Regions from separate parts of the Undibacterium sp. Di26W genome, predicted to be linked through region 4. Evidence: predicted binding sites of a transcription regulator. Region 4 holds the regulator's gene; each other region holds the start of a gene.
What was found. The regulator sigma-54, encoded in region 4, starts transcription at its own class of promoters, with help from an activator protein. The targets are predictions, from matches to a motif close to TGGCANGNAANCTGCTTT.
Positions count from the first base shown of each region.

Region 1: ACO0LM_RS13710 (pilin) is a predicted target of sigma-54. The motif match lies at 4,066-4,083, and genes of this name have one in related genera.
Region 2: ACO0LM_RS15425 (ammonium transporter) is a predicted target of sigma-54. The motif match lies at 2,487-2,504, and genes of this name have one in related genera.
Region 3: ACO0LM_RS21245 (TorF family putative porin) is a predicted target of sigma-54. The motif match lies at 1,542-1,559, and genes of this name have one in related genera.

Region 1 covers NZ_JBMPOR010000010.1:37,991-42,794, reverse strand. Annotated here, with positions in the region: gene ACO0LM_RS13720 (hypothetical protein) at 1-1,786, opposite strand, end outside; gene ACO0LM_RS13715 (pilin) at 2,782-3,240, opposite strand; gene ACO0LM_RS13710 (pilin) at 3,569-4,000, opposite strand; gene ACO0LM_RS13705 (Wzy polymerase domain-containing protein) at 4,417-4,804, shown strand, end outside.
Region 2 covers NZ_JBMPOR010000012.1:38,736-43,539, reverse strand. Annotated here, with positions in the region: gene ACO0LM_RS15435 (FadR/GntR family transcriptional regulator) at 1-180, opposite strand, end outside; gene ACO0LM_RS15430 (hypothetical protein) at 572-976, opposite strand; gene ACO0LM_RS15425 (ammonium transporter) at 973-2,406, opposite strand; gene ACO0LM_RS15420 (DUF1868 domain-containing protein) at 2,935-3,726, opposite strand; gene ACO0LM_RS15415 (TonB-dependent receptor) at 3,732-4,804, opposite strand, start outside.
Region 3 covers NZ_JBMPOR010000021.1:57,008-61,811, reverse strand. Annotated here, with positions in the region: gene ACO0LM_RS21255 (YifB family Mg chelatase-like AAA ATPase) at 1-1,072, opposite strand, end outside; gene ACO0LM_RS21250 (accessory factor UbiK family protein) at 1,089-1,331, opposite strand; gene ACO0LM_RS21245 (TorF family putative porin) at 1,817-2,563, shown strand; gene ACO0LM_RS21240 (P-II family nitrogen regulator) at 2,579-2,917, shown strand; gene ACO0LM_RS21235 (ammonium transporter) at 2,938-4,533, shown strand.
Region 4 covers NZ_JBMPOR010000017.1:51,966-56,769, forward strand. Annotated here, with positions in the region: gene ACO0LM_RS18830 (enoyl-CoA hydratase/isomerase family protein) at 1-489, opposite strand, end outside; gene ACO0LM_RS18835 (hypothetical protein) at 592-783, shown strand; gene hpf (ribosome hibernation-promoting factor, HPF/YfiA family) at 1,224-1,571, opposite strand; gene ACO0LM_RS18845 (RNA polymerase factor sigma-54) at 1,681-3,168, opposite strand; gene lptB (LPS export ABC transporter ATP-binding protein) at 3,180-3,932, opposite strand; gene lptA (lipopolysaccharide transport periplasmic protein LptA) at 3,933-4,484, opposite strand; gene lptC (LPS export ABC transporter periplasmic protein LptC) at 4,512-4,804, opposite strand, start outside.

The sequences.
Region 1 (4,804 bases), on a different contig from region 4:
GCAAATGATCAAGCTGGCGAACTACGGCAATTTGTTTTTTTGCTTCTTCATTCAATTTCAACTTCACGAGGATGATGGCGGTATTCATTTGTGCATCAATATCATTGGGTGCCGAGGCTGCAGCGTCACGAGCGGCTCGCAAGGCCGCCGTCGAATCTTGCCGGATTTGCAGCAAATACTCACTCCACGCAAATAGTAATTGCGTTTTTGTTCCGCCTGCCAAAGTCGGATTTTTGAATGCCGCCTCAAATAATTGCCCGACGGTGTTGTCAATACCCTGGCAGTTTTTGGCTATCGTGCACTGGTTTAATCTTGATAAAAAGTTTCCAGTATTGGTTGCAAACGGAAACTTAGTCAAGCGTTGTGTCAGCGTGTTTACCCATACATCTTCAACAGGCATCGTTCTATTGGCATTCAATGAGATCAAACCCATTAAGCCCAGCGTGTCCGAAGCGGACAATTCGGCTGCCTTGGCATAAAACTGGTAAGCCTGCTTATAGTAGTCGTCCTCTTCTTCTTGATTTATTGCCGGCATTGCTGCATAAAATGCCGCGATGTCTATATTGGCCCTGGTTGACTCAGGATGGTGTGCGACTTCCTTCAGTTTCATTTCTACCGCATCACCCCATTGAACTGCTCTCAGATAACTGATGCTGCCCAACATGATTAGAATGAAAACGGCCAGTAAACTACGGATTTTCATGCTTTCATTTTGCTTGCCAGGCACAAACAGGTAAAACATAAGGGAAAAAATCAGGCCGAAAGACGGTAAATAGTTCCTGTGTTCATGGATTAATTCCAGGGGGATGAAACTTGATTCCATGCTGTGGCCGACCAGGAAAAACAGTATGCCATAGGCGGCAATGGGCATGCGCTTATAGCCAACAATACCAGCTAATCCCAGTCCCAATATGCCCAGGCAGGCGGGCAAGGTGGTGAAGGGTTCCAGCCAGTCTTTGGACAAGGAGATATCGTCATGAAACAATCCCAGCACATTGATATCCGGCACAAATACCAGGCGTATGTAAAACCAGACGATGCGTGCCTCTGTCAGCAGGCGCTCGGCCAGGGTAAAGTCACGTATCTTGTAAGTACTGCCCATCCATTCAGGATGCAAGACCAGAAAAATAGATATCACCAGCAGCGGTATGGCCAAGGTGCAGAGGTATAAGGTTTTGAGTAATTTCCTGGATAGAACGGGGGCAGTAAAGCCAAAGAAAATACATTCTGTTAAAAAAAGGAAGAGCGGCAGCAAGGCACCATTTTCCTTGCTAAACATGGCTAGCGGGGTCAATACAAAGACGGCGGTGAATACGTATAACCAGCCCTTGCTATTGCTTGCCATCAACAAGCGGCCATGGACATAACAAATCAGGCCAAGAAAGCAAAATAGGCTGCTCAGACTGGTCATGCGCTGTACTACATACAAGACACTGGACAGGTTTAGTGGATGTAACAACCAGGCTGCCGCGATACAGACGCTGACCCAACCTGCACTGGAAAGCGGTATACTGGCGGCAAATTTTGCACGATGGGCCTTTAAGAGCAGTAGGGCAAGAAAATAAACACAAATACCATTTAGCAAGTGAATAAGCAGATTGGTAAGTTTGAACTGGCGGGGATTATATTCTGCAACCAGATAATCCAGTGCAAAACTCAACATACTGATGGGCCGGCCCAGCAGACCTGTGGTTCCGGAAAAAGCTGCCTGTTTCAGGCTTGACCAATCCACACTTGTGATACGGAGTTTATTGTTGCCAAGGATATTGAGGTTATCGTCAAACATGAAATAGCCACTCAATCCGGGCTGGTAAACGAAAAATGTGATTATCAGAACCAGGAACAGGGCGAATGCAGGAAAGCGATTTTTTATCATTGTTGATGTCCAGTCCTAAAATAGGCTGATAGCCGAAAATATTGCCAAAACGTTTGATGCACCGCACGTTTTGTAAAGAAGTTCCAAATGAGGCCGTTTGTTTTGTAAATGACGATAGATTACCTGATCATCTGGCGAGCTTATTTAAAGTTTTTGAGTTAAGAGTAGAAATTCATTCTTTAAAATACCACTGATACACTGTGTCAAAGCATATCCTGGTAGCGGCCGTAACCGTATGTCATGGCGGAAGTGATATGGCGCTTTGAGGGGGTATTCTGGGAATGGCAGAAACAATACTGAATTCCACGATCAGAATGATGGATTTAAAGTTATTTACTCTTTCTGCTCATGAGCTTTGCTTTGAAGGTACAGCATGCGGCGGGCACCCAAAACTGAAAGTCCCCAAGGGCCGCTTGTGTGGCGGAGAAGTCGCAGATATTACACGCCTTATGGCTTGAAGCCCGACGAGGTACTGGCTGACAACGGCTGCCATGCCGATACACTGATCGATTGTATTGAAGCTGCGGGAGCGAAGGCCTTCATTTTCCCAAAAGAAACTGTATTATGCAACGTAGTTATGATCATTATTTGCATATAGATCGCAATTTTTTAGAACTTTTTTACCGGATCAAACAATTTCAAGGGGTTGCAATATTCTATGAAAAGCGGGCTTTCAACTACTTGCCATTTCTTAATTTCGTTTGCGCTTTCATCTGGGTTATTTAATTGCTAATGGATCATAATAAGATTAAAAATTACATGGGCGATTGTTAATTGCGTGAGGACAATTTTAGCTTTGGCTGGACAAATTCGCGTATGTCTTATTAAATTGAACATTGCTATTGTTGCGAGAAAGTAATTACTTCCTTGGTTCAGCTTGATGAATAAAGAGTAATTTAAAGCATTTAAGCTTTAGGTAGATATTTAGCTGGAACAGTGCCGCTGACGGTCCAGCGCAAAGAGCCAACTCCGCACGCACCAGTGTAAATGACGCTTTTGTTCATCGCAGTGCCTAATTCCACTAAAGTGGGGTTTAACTGTGCGGTAATTACAATTGATGTAGCGCTAGCTGGTCCGGCAGTTACTGAGTCAACGTATTTACCCGATATGGCTGTTGCAACTGGAATACCCATCGATGTGTTGTCTGTAGCAGATGCCAGATTACCAACAGAGCACATTACACCAGCAACCTGTAGCGCGGGACTAATTAAATTTCCCACTTCGGAAACTTTTGACTTGATCGTGTAGTCTTGATAGGCAGGTATTGCCACAGCTGCCAGAATGCCAATGATCGCAACAACTATCATTAATTCTATTAATGTAAAGCCGCGTTGTACATATTGTTTTTTTAATTGGACTCTCATACATTACCTCTTTAACTTATTATGGACATTCTAAAAAGCCTCGAGCAATATTTATGAATCATTGTCACAATTTATCTATAACTTAAAAATTGTGCATCGGGGTTTTCTGTGGGTACAGAGCTTAAACAGTCCTGATCATCAAGACAAACCAACGACGCGCAACACCTGAAGTAGTTGGTGGTTTGCAGAGCAAGCTGGACGCGATATTCAGACGATCAATTCGAGCTGTATCCTTAAATTGATTGACTTTTTCGACAAAAATCTGAAGTACCAAAAAAATAGGAAGACGTTTAAATCTTCCTATTTTTTGACAATTAAATTCTAACCATTAAGCTTTAGGCAGATATTTAGCTGGAACAGTGCCACTGACAGTCCAGCGCAAAGAACCAACACCACACGCACCAGTGTAAGTGACGGTTTTGTTCATCGCAGTGCCCAATTCTACTAAAGAGGTGTTCATCTGTGCAGTGATCACAATTGAACTAGCAGTACCGCCACTAGCAGTGACTGAGTCAACGTATTTACCCGCTATGAGATTAGCAGTTGGTATGCCCATCGATGAGTTGTCTACAGCAGATGCCAGAGTACCACCAGAGCACATAACACCAGCTTGTGCCAATGCTGGAGCGATCAGGCTACCAACTTCAGATACTTTGGACTTAACTGTGTAATCCTGGTAAGCAGGAATAGCAACAGCAGCCAGAATACCGATAATCGCAACAACGATCATCAATTCGATGAGGGTAAAACCCTTTTGCATAGTTTTCATGATAAATCCTTAAAATTGAAGTGAAACAAGACTATATTAAGTGCTGCACTCACCTATAAGCATGATATGTGCCAGCTTTTTTAAACGAGAAACTTCTGATCAAAATAGGAATAGTTCAGAAGCTGATCTACAACAAGCAAGTTGCTTGCCAGCCATATTCTCACACGGGTACAACACAAGTAGCCGATTTTTTTACATATGCTTACTTGCACGGCCATTGCACGGCCATTGCACGGCCATTTTTTGTCAATGCAGGAAATGGCAGTGACAGAATTTGTTAATTGACGATTTTTGTTGCCTGCTTTCGGCAGTATTGTGTTCACTGCCGTGCGATAATTTACTTGTCGTCAATATGAAAAGCAGACTGCTACATGGTTCCCAGCGTATTTATGAGAGAAAAATCAACAATGGCGATTGCTGTTTTTGCTTTTTTGTTAATTTGTTCTTACGCCCATCCTTTTCATATCCACCCCTATCGTACTTATTATCATGACGTCCTGAGTATCCTGGGTTTGGTACTGGCCTTTGCATTTCTCGCGGCTGAGACAGTGCCACGGCTACGAGTGCCAGCCATCATCTACCTGTTCGCGGGCTTACTGTTATGGATGGGCATGCAGTTTATTACTGGTCATCTTGAAAACGCGGCTGACGTCAGCTTACCCATTATCTATATAGCTGCATTGATAGCTGCCATCATGATAGGGGCAACCTGGGCGGCGAAAGAGGGTGGCGTGACATTGCTGTGTCAGGCCCTGGCGGTTGCCCACTTGCTTGCCGGTTTGTTGTCGGTGGTTT
Region 2 (4,804 bases), on a different contig from region 4:
GCGCACGACAGTCCGGCTGACGCCATACAGTTGCATGATGGCGGATTCGGTAGGAAGCTTTTCACCGGGTTTGAACACGGCATTTTTGATATTGTTCGTAATGTTCTCAACCAGCCCTTGAGACAGACTCTTGTGGCGCCTTACGCTGGGGGGGGTATTGGCTATATGTTGAGTTTCCATTGTGTCAAGTTTGGCCTTACGAAGATGCACTGATTTTACATCAAGTCATCATACGTATGTTGTATGATGACGTATCACTTATCTGAATTGCATTTTTGTAGTTTATTCGCCTACTTTTCGACGCAGGGCGACGCCAGTCCGGGTCGTATGAAATCATTGAGCGATAACATCTGCCACCAGGTCGCTTTCCAGTCTCAGGCTGGATTCCACTGATGTGGCTTGATGGTGATTGGCCCCGCACGGACCGCCTGCTGCGCCGAATGTTCTGGAGCAGGCAAGAGATGACATTGAATATAGCGTGGCCCGTGTGATGCAGGACAAGAAGGTGTCCTGAAATCAGCCTGACCGAGGCTTGTGTGCAAGCCTCTCGGTTCTGTATCGCCTGCGTGGTTTAGCGCAGCCTGCCTATGTAGGTCTGATCGACCATGGCATTGTGGTCAGGCAAAGGCATGGGCACTGGCATGATACTGTCATCATCCAGGCTGGCGACTTTGGGGCGCAATTTTTGCGTGGCGGACAGTCTTGCCAGCAAAGGACCAGCGGGCGCGGGTGCAACAAACAGGCCGTCTTCTCCAAAATAGATGTCTTCCAGCTTCAGGCAAATTTCGTGCAGATCGGCATGTGGCAATCCCATCGACAGATCCAGTATCGCACGGCAATATGCCGGGTTGACACGCATGTATTCAATATCAGTGACGCGGCCATTTTGCCGCCGCAAAATAACATGCAGACGTGCCATGAGGGAAAACGCAAGATTGTCTGACATGGCGTTCTGGACTATGGTGCTGGTGCTCATAAGATATGCTCCCCGTGAAGTTCAAGATCAAGCCCTTCTCTTTCCTGCTCTTTAGTGACGCGCAAGCCGACGGTAACTTTGACCAGCCATAAAATGATGGCAGTCACAGCACCCGAATAAATCACGGTAACGATGACACCAAATGCCTGCGTCGCCAGGCTGCCATCGGCTCCGCCTATGCTCTTCAGCGCAAACACGCCGGTCAACAGGGCGCCGACGATGCCGCCGATGGCGTGCACACCAAATACATCCAGTGAATCATCGTAAGCCCCCATGGATTTGAGTGAAGTCGCGCCCCAGTAGCAGGCCACGCCGGCAACGGCACCAATGACCAGCGCGCCGGTCAGATCGACAAAGCCGGAAGCGGGGGTGATCGCCACCAGGCCGGCGACGGCACCAGAAACGATGCCCAGTACCGAGGGTTTGCCACGTCGCAGCCATTCCACGAACATCCAGGCCAGTGCCGATGTTGCCGTTGCCACCTGTGTGACCAGCATCGCCAGACCGGCCCTGCCATCTGCTGCACCAGCAGACCCTGCATTGAAGCCGAACCAGCCCACCCACAACAGGGATGCACCAATACCTGTCAGCAACAGATTATGGGGTGGCATGGGTTCCTTGCCGAACCCCAGGCGTGGTCCGACGATCAGTGCAGCCACCAGACCAGACACGCCGGCATTGATATGCACGACTGTGCCGCCGGCAAAGTCCAGCACGCCACGTGCCGCCAGCCAGCCCGCCGGTTCCCATACCCAGTGGGCAACCGGCACATACACCAGCAATGACCACAGTGTGATGAACAGCAGCAAGGCAGAAAATTTCATGCGTTCGGCAAAGGCACCGGTGATCAGAGCCGGGGTGATAATCGCAAACGTCATCTGGAACATCAGGAACACGCTTTCCGGTATCGTCGGTGCCAGTTGATGCACACTAAGTTGACCGGCTTCTTTCAAAAAGCTCACGCCATGCAGCATGAACCTGTCCATGCTGCCCAGATAAGGCGAACCTGCAGTGAACACCAGGCTATAACCCAGCACCACCCACAAGATCGTGACGATGCAGGTGGTCGCCAGACTGTGCGCCATCGTGCCCAGGGCATTTTTCTTGCGCACCATGCCGGTATAAAACAAGGCCAGGCCAGGGATGGTCATCAGCAATACCAGTGCAGTCGAGGTCAGCATCCAGGCCGTGTCACCCGCACTGATCTTGTCAGCAGCGATCATGCCAGGCTTGGTCATTGCAGGCGGGGCTTCTGCAGGAGTAAGGGGTGTAGCAAGGGTTGTAGCGGGCAAAGAAGCAGGGGCCGCTGTGGTCGCTGCCGTGACTGAAGCTGCGGCAGGCGGCTCAGCCTGTGCGTTACAGGTGCCACTGAGCAGGCACAGGCTGAAAGAAAGAGGAAGCAATAAGTTGGAAAGTACGCGTATTTTCATCAAAGCTGGCCTTTTCAAAAAACATCGTCAATGACACACAAGATTGTTTGCAAATAGTGTTTGCGATTATCGTGTGCGACGCAGCATTTTTCATGCCAAGGCTGATACCAGTGGATTTGATGTCGTTGCTGGCTATTTGAGGGAGTTGTGCCACCAGTGAAGGTGGGGATGGCGCATGCACGCACCAAAATGTAAGCAAATATTACCGTGAGGCATGACTTTGCACGGCCAAGGTGCTAAGCCGTTTTCTAAAGGGATGGCAGGCATGCCGGTCGTGTATTGCGCGTGACTCCATGATAAACGCCGCTTTGCTGAGACGGCAAAGCGGCGTTTTGTATTCAAATCAGCAGTTTGACGTTGGGCCAAGTCCGCGCCGCAGACAAGAGTAATGAGATCATGGCATTCGTGTGGGTGAGGCAGCGCAGAACTTCGCCATCCTGTGCTGCATCGCCCTGGTCTCACCCCACGTACTGCCTCCAGCCCAAGCTTGGCCATGAATTCGACCGCGTACACTTTGCTTTTTTGCTGCTATGCCGGACGCTGATTCTGTAACAGCAACTGGGGCCGGAACTCGTACATCCCGTCGAAATACACGTACTCTGGATTCTGCAGTTCAACCACCGGCGCGCGCCGGATCAACTCCCCGGCCAGCACCTGGTGCAGCTTGAAGAAGCGGCGCTGCTCTTCGCTGGTCATCGTCGAATAGAAGTAGTTCAGCGTGATGTGGAAGCGGAAGCTGTCGTGGTCGGCCAGACGGTAGTTCAGCGCTTGCGCCAGCCGGTCGCGCAACTTGCGGATCTTGCGGTTTTCCGCTGCGTCCACCGGCTCGAACTGGATGTTGTACAAGTTGGTCTGCTGCTCCACTGGCAACACACGCAGGCGGAACGGCAGCTCGCACCCGAGATCGAAGACCTTCAGCTTGGCCAGCCACCAGGCGTTGCAGAAGGCTTCATCGGCATCCGGCGGGATATCCGTAGGAAAGTCCAGATGCCGCGCCGGATACGAGATACCGTTGAAGACTGTCATGTGGTAGCTGGCTGGTGGCAGTACGGCAATCCGGTGCAGCATGCCGCTGCGCATCAGGTTTTGATGGATGTCCAGCAAGGCCATGAAGGTTTCGCTGCGCTTGTCCACATGACAGATGATGGAGTTACCGGGCCAGTGCGCCTCGCTGCCATCAGGGTTGAATTTCGGTGCCACTGTGGTCGCACTCGGCGCGGCGTTCACCGCGCCAGCACCAAGCGCCATCCCACCCTGCAGCAACAGCGCCAGGGCGCGCCGCCGGGACCAGCTTAGCTGACCGTTTGCTTGAGCGTTCATGGCATTCACCACTGGACCATGATCGACGCGGCGACACTGCGGCCGAAGATCGGGCGGCCTGTGCTCGCCTCCGCGACGCTGAAGGCGTTGCCGGACGGCGCGCGGGCATTACCTTCGGTAAGCCCGGCGGAATTAGTCAGGTTAGAAACCGTTAATTGCAGGCTGACTCCCGGCGTCAGGCGGTATTGGAATCCCAGGTCCACCGTCCGATAGGCCGGCAAAATACTGGTATTCACAAAGTCCTGGTAGCTCTTGCCCACAGCGCTGAAGGTGGCGTACAGGCGTCCGCTCCGGTCGTCAAACTTGAACAGCCAGGCTGGACTGAGCGTGGCCATGGTGCGCGGCACGCGCGGGATCTGCTTGCCGGCCAGGCTGTTGGCGGACAAAGTGGTGAAGGTCACACCGCCATTCACATCTGGTTGTTGCAAGGTGACTGAACCGTTCACTTCGAACGCGCTGGAGGGACGCCATGTCCCTTCCAGCTCCAGGCCCTTGGTGGTGGTATTGATCAGCAGTGGCTGATTAGTGAGCACGCCAGTCGCATCGGCGAAGTAGGTCGACGAATTCAGGTTCTTGAAATTGCTGTAGAAACCGATCAGCACCAGCTGCAGTTGCGGCTGTGACAGCTTCAAACCCACTTCGGCCTGGCGCACTGGTGTCACCGGCACCGGCTGGCCGTTGGGCAAGGTGCCAGCCACGCCGTTGTTGATGTTGGCCCAGTAATCGCTCAGACGCGGCAAGCTGTAGGCGCTGGAATAGCGCACAAAGGCGTTGAGTGGCTCGCTGATCTGAAGCAGCGAGCCGGCGGTCCAGGCCGTGCCATGCTGGGTCACGCTGTAGGGCACGTAGCCAGTCAGGCCGGTCACGCTTTGCGCGGCCAACGGGCCGGTGCTGGACAGGGCCTGCTTGCCGATGACGCCGCGCTCGCCGCGTTCCTGGCGCACCTCGTGGCGAACGCCGATGTCGACCTGCCAATCCTTGGAGATGTGCCAGTTTTCCGCCGCGTAGACGGCCGAGGCCAGGCCGTGTACGCGGCCGATCAGGTCGCCGCTGCCATAGGTGGTGAAGCCGTTTTCTG
Region 3 (4,804 bases), on a different contig from region 4:
CGCAAGGGCATGGGTTCATCGCAGCGATTAACTGGAAACTGGCGGGAAAATCTGCCTGCCGTGCCGCTCTTGAAATGGTAATGTGGCCAGACTCCAGTGGTTCCCGCAAGACTTCCAGCACTTTCCGGTCAAATTCCGGAAGTTCATCGAGGAACAGCACGCCGCGATGTGCCAGTGAAATTTCACCGGGGCGCGGCGTGCTGCCACCACCAACCAACGCCACGGCAGATGCTGTATGGTGGGGTGAACGGTAAGGCCTGGCCTTCCAGCGCTCTATCGCAAAGCCGGATGTCAGCGATAGTACAGCGGCTGATTCCAGTGCTTCCTGATCGGTCATGGTCGGCAGAATACCGGGGAAACGGGCTGCCAGCATGGATTTGCCGGTGCCTGGCGGGCCCACCATGATGACCGAATGCGAACCTGCTGCCGCCACTTCCAGTGCCCGCTTGGCCTGCAATTGCCCTTTGACTTCGGCAAAGTCGGCATAGCGAGGGCGCTGCACCTGGGAATGCGCTCGGTGGCGTACCAGCTTGCTATCATTACCCAGAGCGGCAAAGTGGGCGCACACCTGTAGCAATGAATCTGCCGGGTAAATGGCAGCGTCGCTGACCAACGCTGCTTCATCGGCATTGGCTCGCGGCAGGATGAAGGCGGGTTCTTGTTTACTGTGCTGCTGGCTTTTGCAGATGGCAAAGGTCATTGCCAGCGCGCCGCGTATCGGTCTTAGTTCACCCGATAGTGACAGTTCGCCGGCAAATTCATATTGGTCCAGTGCATCTGCCGGGATTTGCCCGGAGGCGGCAAGTATGCCCAGTGCGATGGGCAAATCAAAACGGCCCGATTCTTTCGGCAGGTCTGCCGGGGCCAGGTTGACCGTAATCCGCTTGGCCGGGAAATCAAAACGCGCATTTTGCAGCGCAGCCCTGACCCTGTCCTTGGATTCCTTCACCTCGGTTTCGGGCAGGCCGACGATGGTAAAGGCTGGCAGGCCATTGGCCAGATGCACTTCCACGGTAACTTGTGGTGCATCCATGCCATTCAGGGCGCGGCTTTTGAGGACGGCGAGCGACATCGGCTGCTGAACCTGTTTATTCGTCGTTTTGTTGTGCTTCCAGGGCGGCGACCCGGGCTTCCAGTGCTTCCAGCTTGGCGCGGGTCTTGGCCAGTACCTGCGCCTGTATATCAAATTCTTCTCTGGTGACCAGATCCAGCTTGGAAAATCCCTGGCTCATCATGGCCTTGACGTTTTTTTCCAGGTCTTTTGCCGGGGAATTTTCCAGCACCTGGTTAACTTTGGCCTGCATGTCACTAAAGAAATTTTGCTTATTCATTTTCTATCCTCTCTCTGGAATTTGCACCAATATGGTGCAAATTTGCTGACGCCACTTTTTCGTGCAGAATAATCAGTGCATTTTATTGGTGCATCTATGCTGCACAATGCGCTTGCCATTTTACCCATAAGGTAATGATAACGCATCTATCCCTGATGCTTATTGGTATTGCCGGAGGTATTTCGGTTAATACGTAGAAACTTGCGCAGTTGGCACGACTCCTGCTAACAGAGAGATGAAAAGAGAATTCAGGCATTCATGGCAGTGGTATCTGTAAGAACCTGTTTACGATCTGTAGCGAGCGAGCGTCAGCGGGGTGAAGAGCAGCGCAAAAAGCGGAATGTACTTAAGTACATGAGCATTTTGAGCAGCACATGAGCCCCGATCACGCTCGCGCAGTAAGATCGAAAACAGGTTCTAAGCAGGCCATGCATGCACAAAAGGTTTAATCCGATTCAAATCTTAATCAACTAGGGGGAAGCGCAATGAAAAAATTAGTAATCGCCGCTGCTGTAGCCGCATCATTCTTTGGTGGTTTTGCCCAGGCAGAAGATGCCAAGCCAGATAATGAAGTCAGCTTCAACGTTGGCGTAGTCAGTGAATACCGCTATCGTGCCATTTCGCAGTCTCGTCTTGACCCGGCTTTGCAGGGCGGTGCTGATTATGTGAACAATCCTAGCGGTTTTTACGCTGGTACATGGTTGTCGACCATCAAATGGACCAAGGATGCAGGTGGTAGCGGCGACATCGAATGGGATATCTATGCCGGTAAAAAGGGCGAGATTGTCAAAGACGTTTCGTATGATGTCGGTGTACTGAGCTATATATACCCATCCAACGGCCTGAACAAAGTGGCTGGTTTTGCTGATGCCAACACGACAGAAATCTATGGCCAGATCGGCACCGGCCCTGTGTATGCAAAATATTCGCACTCCGTGACCAACCTGTTCGGTTTCGTCAACAGTAAAAACAGTGGTTACCTGGACCTGGGGGCGAATATTGAAGTACCTGAAGGCTATACACTGGGTCTGCATGTAGGCCGCCAAACTGTCAAAAACAATGGCGCTTCTTCTTACTCTGACTGGAAAATCAGCATCAACAAGGAATTCTTCGGCGTCAACTTTGGTCTGGCAGCACTGGGCACCAATGCCGACAAGAAGCTGTATGTGACACCAGCAGGCAAGTTTACAGGCAAGACCACTCTGGTATTGTCTGCAGTCAAAACCTTTTAAACATTTGAGGCTAGCATGAAACTGATTACTGCAATTATCAAGCCTTTCAAGCTCGATGAAGTCCGCGAAGCCTTGTCCACCATCGGTGTACAGGGGATCACGGTGACTGAAGTGAAGGGCTTTGGCCGTCAAAAAGGCCATACCGAGCTGTACCGTGGCGCCGAGTATGTTGTTGACTTCCTGCCGAAGACAAAAATTGAAGCAGCCGTGGATGATGCCATTGTTGACCGTGCGATCGAAGCGATAGAAACCGCTGCGCGCACCGGAAAAATCGGCGATGGCAAGATTTTCGTCTACGACTTGCAACAAGTTGTGCGTATTCGTACCGGTGAAACCGGCAACGACGCGCTCTGATCGGCTACCAGGGAGTTCACATGAAAAAACTATTAAAAAATGTAGTGGCAGGGACAGCCATACTGGTCAGTCTGGGTTTTGCATCGATGGCAATCGCCGAAGATGCACCAGCCAAGCCTGAGGCTGCAGCAGCATCTACCGCCGTATCTGCATCAGCATCCGCCCCTGCAGCATCTGCTCCTGTTGCTTCGGCAGTAGCAGCGCCTGCATCGGCAGCGGTTGCACCAGCTGCACCAGCGGTTGCTGCTGATCCGGCTGCCGCTTCTGCGGCGGCAGCACCGGCACCCACACCGAATAAAGGCGACACCGCCTGGATGATGGTTGCCACCTTGCTGGTCATTTTGATGACCATACCTGGCCTGGCACTGTTCTACGGCGGCCTGGTTCGTTCCAAAAACATGCTGTCCATCCTGATGCAGGTCTTCATGATCTTCGCGGTGATCATTGTTTTGTGGTGTATCTACGGCTACTCACTGGCATTCACCGAAGGTGGCAAGTTCATCGGTTCGTTTGACCGTCTGTTCCTGAAAGGCATCTGGGATCCAGCCAAGGCAACATTCGCTACGGCAGCGACATTCAGCAAAGGCGTGGTCATTCCTGAATTTGCCTATGTGGCCTTCCAGGCGACATTTGCAGCCATCACTTGCGGCCTGATCATCGGTGCATTTGCTGAACGTGCAAAATTCACAGCGGTTCTGTTGTTCGTGGTGTTGTGGTTCACTTTCAGCTATCTGCCGATTGCACATATGGTCTGGTTCTGGACAGGTCCGGATACCATCAAAGATGCAGCCAGCGGGGCAATTGAATTGGCTAAAGGCGGATTCCTGCAACAAAAAGGCGCGCTCGATTTTGCCGGTGGTACGGTGGTTCATATCAATGCAGCGGTCGCCGGTTTGGTGGGTGCTTATCTGATAGGCAAACGTGTAGGTTACGGTAAAGAATCGATGGCACCGCACTCCCTGACCATGACGATGATCGGTGCATCCCTGTTGTGGGTGGGCTGGTTTGGTTTCAATGCCGGTTCCGCGCTGGAAGCAGGCGACGTCGCAGCACTGGCATTCATCAACACCTTGCTGGCAACTGCTGCAGCGACTGTTTCCTGGGTATTTGGTGAATGGATGTCCAAAGGCAAACCTTCCATGCTGGGTGGTGCATCCGGTGCGGTAGCTGGTCTGGTAGCGATTACGCCAGCATGCGGTTTCGTCGGTCCTATGGGTGCGCTGATCATCGGTCTGCTGGCAGGTATCATCTGCCTGTGGGGTGTCAATGGTCTGAAACGCCTGCTGGGTGCAGATGATTCCCTCGACGTATTTGGTGTACACGGTGTCGGCGGTATCCTGGGCGCCTTGTTGACTGGTGTGTTTGCTGCACCATCCCTCGGCGGTCAAGGTATTTTTGATTATGTCGCCAACAAAATGTCTGCCGATCCGTATGACATGATGGGGCAGGTCATGACGCAGGCAACTGCAGTTGGCGTCACCATCCTGTGGTCAGGTATTGTTTCTCTGGTCGCTTACAAACTGGTTGACCTGGTGGTTGGCTTGCGTGTACCAGAAGATGAAGAACGTGAAGGCCTGGACATCACCAGCCATGGTGAGTCTGCCTATCACTCTTGATCAGAGTTAATAAAAATAATTTGAAGATGTACTCAGTGGACTGTAACAGTTGAAAACAGAGTGCCTTCCGCTTGCGCGACGACCATGGCTGCGTTGCAAATGCTCGCGATAGTTCACTATCGCTGTGCTTTGCGCCTTGCCCTGATCGCCGTGCAAGCGTCTTTCACTTCTGTTTCAACTATTACAGTCCACTAGTTTCCAAAGGTGTGTCAGTACCGTAATCAGAGCTTGCAGTACTGAATTTAACAGGCTGTTCTGCTACCCGCAGAGC
Region 4 (4,804 bases):
CCCCGGTGCACGCGACAGGAAATAACCTCCCCCCACGTCCGGGAACAGGCCGATATTCACTTCCGGCATCGCCATCTTGGTACGTTCCGTGACAATGCGCAGACGGCAGTCATTGCCTGCCTGGGCAATGCCCATACCACCACCCATGACTACTCCATTCATCAGCGCGATATAGGGCTTGGGGTAAAAATGGATTAAATGATTTAATGCATATTCTTCAGTAAAAAAGTCTTCCAACAGGGCAGAGTCTCCCATTGGTGTCGCGGTACCCACGTCATAAAAGAAACGTATATCGCCCCCTGCACAAAAAGCCTTTTCGCTACTGCCGTGAATGAACACAGCACGTACATTTACATCGTCTTGCCAACCCAGCAAAGTCGTGGTGAGCGCACGCACCATCTCCAGCGACAATGAGTTCAGCGCCTTGGGCCGGTCCAGGGTGATATAGCCTATGTTGTTCTTGACAGAAGTGAGGACAAATTCGCTCATGGTGATTGGCTATGCAGTAGAGAATGAAGCTGCTATTTTAGCTTTGTCAGCGATGCACGTCACGGGATGTATAAGTATATGAGGAAACAGTGCAAGTAAAGGATGCTCCTTGCAGTTGCAGTTGCAGTTGCAGTTGCAGTTGCAGTTGCAGTTGCAGTTGCAGTTGCAGTTGCAGTTGCAGTTGCAGTTGCAGTTGCAGTTGCAGTTGCAGTTGGGTTTGACTTTGGGGTTGTTTTTGAATTTAACAATTCCGATGTGTCGACGCCGTTTGTGCGGTACAGAAAATGGAAATAGAAGAGCCGATGTCTGAGCGTAGCGAGTTTCGGATCTTCCCATTTTTTGTACCGCACAAACGGGAACCCCGCAGGGGCGACGACGCCTCGGTCGCCTTCTTTTGCTTCCTTTTCTTGGCGAAGCAAGAAAAGGGAGTAGCTGCCGGGCTACCCCCGGCTGGCAATCTTAAATACTGTGGGTAAGTACATAAAAGCTACACACGTAAAGCATGCAGACCTGACATTAAATCAGACCACGGTATGCCAAATGTTGCTAGATTGCCTGCCCGCTATATTCCTGCCTACGTAGGAATGGCAGTAATACCTGTACAGCCTGTCAGAGGGCAATCAATTTAGCGATTGAATATATGATTTATTTCAGAACCATTCATCCAACAAAAAAGGACGCTTTTCGCGTCCTTGTTTTGGATACCCGCAACCCGAAGGCAGGGGTGGTGAGTCTTATGAAGCCGATGCCGGATCAGGAATATGCTTGATGGCGTCGTGCTGATGGTTTTGTATTTTGTCTTTGTGCTTGATGACCTGGCGATCCAGTTTGTCTACCAGTGTATCGATCGCTGCATACAGATCATGCGCCAGACTTTCTACATGAATATCTTTGCCACTGATATGCAGATTAATGTCGGCTTTGTGTCGTTTTTCCTTTTCCCGGAGCTTGTCCACCGTCAGGATGACGGCGATATCAATGACCTGGTCGAAATGTCGCCTGATACGTTCTAGTTTGGTATGTACATATTCACGAATTGCAGGAGTTACTTCGACGTGATGTCCACTGATGGTGAGATTCATACTGTGCTCCTATAGTGATGTTGCTTGCTGTAACGATAAGCTCATTGCTGTCTTATTGCCTTGAGCTAAATCATATATAGCAATTCAAACCGTGATTACAAGGACTTGCTTACAAAGATTTACGCAAACTCACTGGGGGGATTTTTAGGGCTTCACGGTATTTGGCAACTGTCCGTCGGGCAATTACCATGCCCTGTTCACCCAGCATGTCTGCAATTTTGCTATCAGAGAGTGGGCTTTTCTGGTCTTCTGCTCCTATCAACTGCTTGATGAGTGCGCGTATCGCGGTGGAAGATGCTTCTCCCCCTGTTTCCGTCGCGACATGGCTGCCGAAAAAGTATTTCAACTCAAACATGCCGTGAGGGGTCAGCATGTATTTTTGAGTTGTTACACGTGAGATAGTGCTCTCGTGTAATCCTAGTGTATCAGCAATTTCGCGCAAAACAAGGGGGCGCATGGCGACAGCACCGTGTGTGAAAAAATTACGTTGCCTTTCAACTATCGCTTGTGCAACGCGCAAAATGGTGTCGAAACGTTGCCGCATGTTCTTGATGAGCCAGCGCGCCTCTTGTAGCTGTGAGCCGAGTCCGCCTTCCCCCCGGTTTTGCTTCATGATGTTGGCATACATGCTACTAACCCGCAATTTGGGCATGACATCCTGATTCAGCGTGACTTGCCAGCCATTGCCTGATTTTTTGACGATGACGTCTGGCACCACATAATCCGATTCATCGACTGCAAAGTCGATACCCGGACGGGGCTTGCACAGTCTGATGACAGTTTGTGCGTCGCGCAAATCTTCATCGTCGCAGTCGAGAATTTTCTTGAGTTTGGTGAAATCTCTTTGTGCAAATAAAGTCAGTTGCGTTTCGACAATCTGCAAGGCCAGCCTGCGTGTCACGAAAGCAATTTTAGGCAGGCGTTTGATTTGCAGGGCCAGGCATTCAGAAGGTGTGCGAGCGCCCACACCGGCTGGGTCGAAGCTCTGCAGCATGTTCAGGGCAAATGCCAGCTCTTCTGGCTCCACGCACAATTCCAGTGGCAGGCTGGCATGGATTTCATCCAGGGTTTCTGTCAGGTAGCCATTGTTGTCAATGGCATCAATCATCAACTCGACCAGGGCGCGGTCACGCAGCTCGCGCAGGTTAAGGCGCATTTGTTCCTGCAGATGTTCACGCAGGGTGATGTGGGCAGCACCCAGTTGCGGGCGACCATCTTCATCATCGCTGCTTTTGCTGCCATGATGCACGTCATCAAAACTCCAGTCCTCTTCACTGGCGCTGAGGGCTTCGTTACTGACGGCGCTATCGGCATCACCCTGAACTTCCGTAGTACTGTTGCTTTCTTCGCGGGATGCAGGGGCTTCCATACCTGCATCGGCGGCGGTGCTGCTGGTATTGATGGCACCATCGGCCAACAGGCGCACGGCATGGTCCAGCGGATCATCCACACGCTCCAGCATGGGATTTTCGATGAGCAGGGTTTCCAGCTCCTGGTGCAATTCCAATGTGGACAATTGCAGCAAGCGTATAGATTGCTGCAATTGAGGCGTCAATGCCAGATGCTGGGACGTGCGTAGTTGCAGGCTTTGTTTCATGATGATTCCCGTCACATCCGGAAATGTTCTCCCAGATAGACGCGACGCACGGATTCATTTTGTATGATGTCGTCTGGCTTGCCGCTGGCCAGTACAGCGCCTTGATTGATGATGTAGGCGTGATCGCAGATGCCCAGGGTTTCACGCACGTTGTGGTCGGTAATCAGCACGCCGATACCGCGCTCCTTGAGGAAGCGCACAATACGCTGGATTTCAATCACGGCTATCGGGTCAACACCGGCAAAGGGTTCATCCAGCAAGACGAAGCGCGGATTAGTGGCGAGGGCGCGGGCAATTTCTACCCGCCGGCGTTCGCCGCCTGATAGTGACAGCGCCTGATTTTCCCTGATCTTTTCAATCTGCAAATCGGCCAGCAAGGCATTGAGTCTTTTGACAATGGATTTTTCTGAAAGAAATTTTCCATTGGCATCTTTTTGCAATTCCAGCACGGCGCGGATATTGTCTTCTACCGTCAGCTTGCGAAATACGGACGCTTCCTGCGGCAGGTAGGACAAACCCAGCACGGCTCTCTGGTGTATCGGCAGTTGTGAGATATTGACGGCGTCGATCGTGATATCGCCGGCGTCAGATGGCACCAGGCCAACGATCATGTAGAAGGAGGTGGTTTTGCCGGCACCATTCGGGCCCAGCAAACCAACCACTTCACCGCTTTTCACTTCCAGCGAGACGTCGCGCACCACCTGGCGCGCACCGTAGCGTTTTTGCAATCCCTTGACGATCAAGGTACTAGGCGTGGCAGTCATTTAATTGGTCTGTTTGGGTTGCAGGGTGATTTTGACGCGGCCAGCACCGTCTACATGCTGGCCCGTGGTTGAATTGGTACCGACAGCGATATCATTTTTACTGTCATAGGACAGGTATTCCCCTTCCTGTTCCTGGGTGACTTTCTTGCCTTCCAGATAGCGGATCTTGGCTTTGGAGATGAACTTGACGATTTCTGTCGTCTGATTGTATTCAGCGCGATCGGCTTCGCCTTCTACCCACAGATCCGGGCCGCCATCCCGTTTTTGCCGGAAGCTTATTTTTTTGCTGACTCCGCCGGTCAGCACGACAAACTCGTCACCGTTCGGGGCTTCGGTGACGACGGCTTTTTCTGAATTGACGATCAGGGTGCCGCGCACCAGTTGCACGCCTTTGGACAAGACGCGTACGCTGTTTTTTCCGTCTATTTCAGAATAACCGGCTTCTATGACTGTTTCTTTGAGGCTGTCAGCTTTTTCTGCACTTGCAGGCGTGTGCACTAATGCAAAACAGGCCAGTCCCAGGCATGGGCCAAGGGAGCGTGTCAATTTCATATTTTTCATTGGCAAATATCGCTTTCTCTATTTGGATGGTGTGGAGGGAGCATATTCACGTTTTTTCAAGTGAATACGCACCTTGCTCAGCAGGGCCAGATGCTGGGTGGAATTGTTGGCCTCCATGCCGATGGCTGTGGTGTCCACTTTTCCTGTTTTGACGGTGACGTGTTTGTCGGTTTTGACAATATCATCGTCGGGTAATAACAATAGATAATCGGTTTCCAGTCGCATGAATTGCGAGCTGAGGCCTTCTGGCCTTTCCATGCTGACATTGTCATACAGGCGCACCTCATCGTGTTCACGCTTGGGTGTGATCA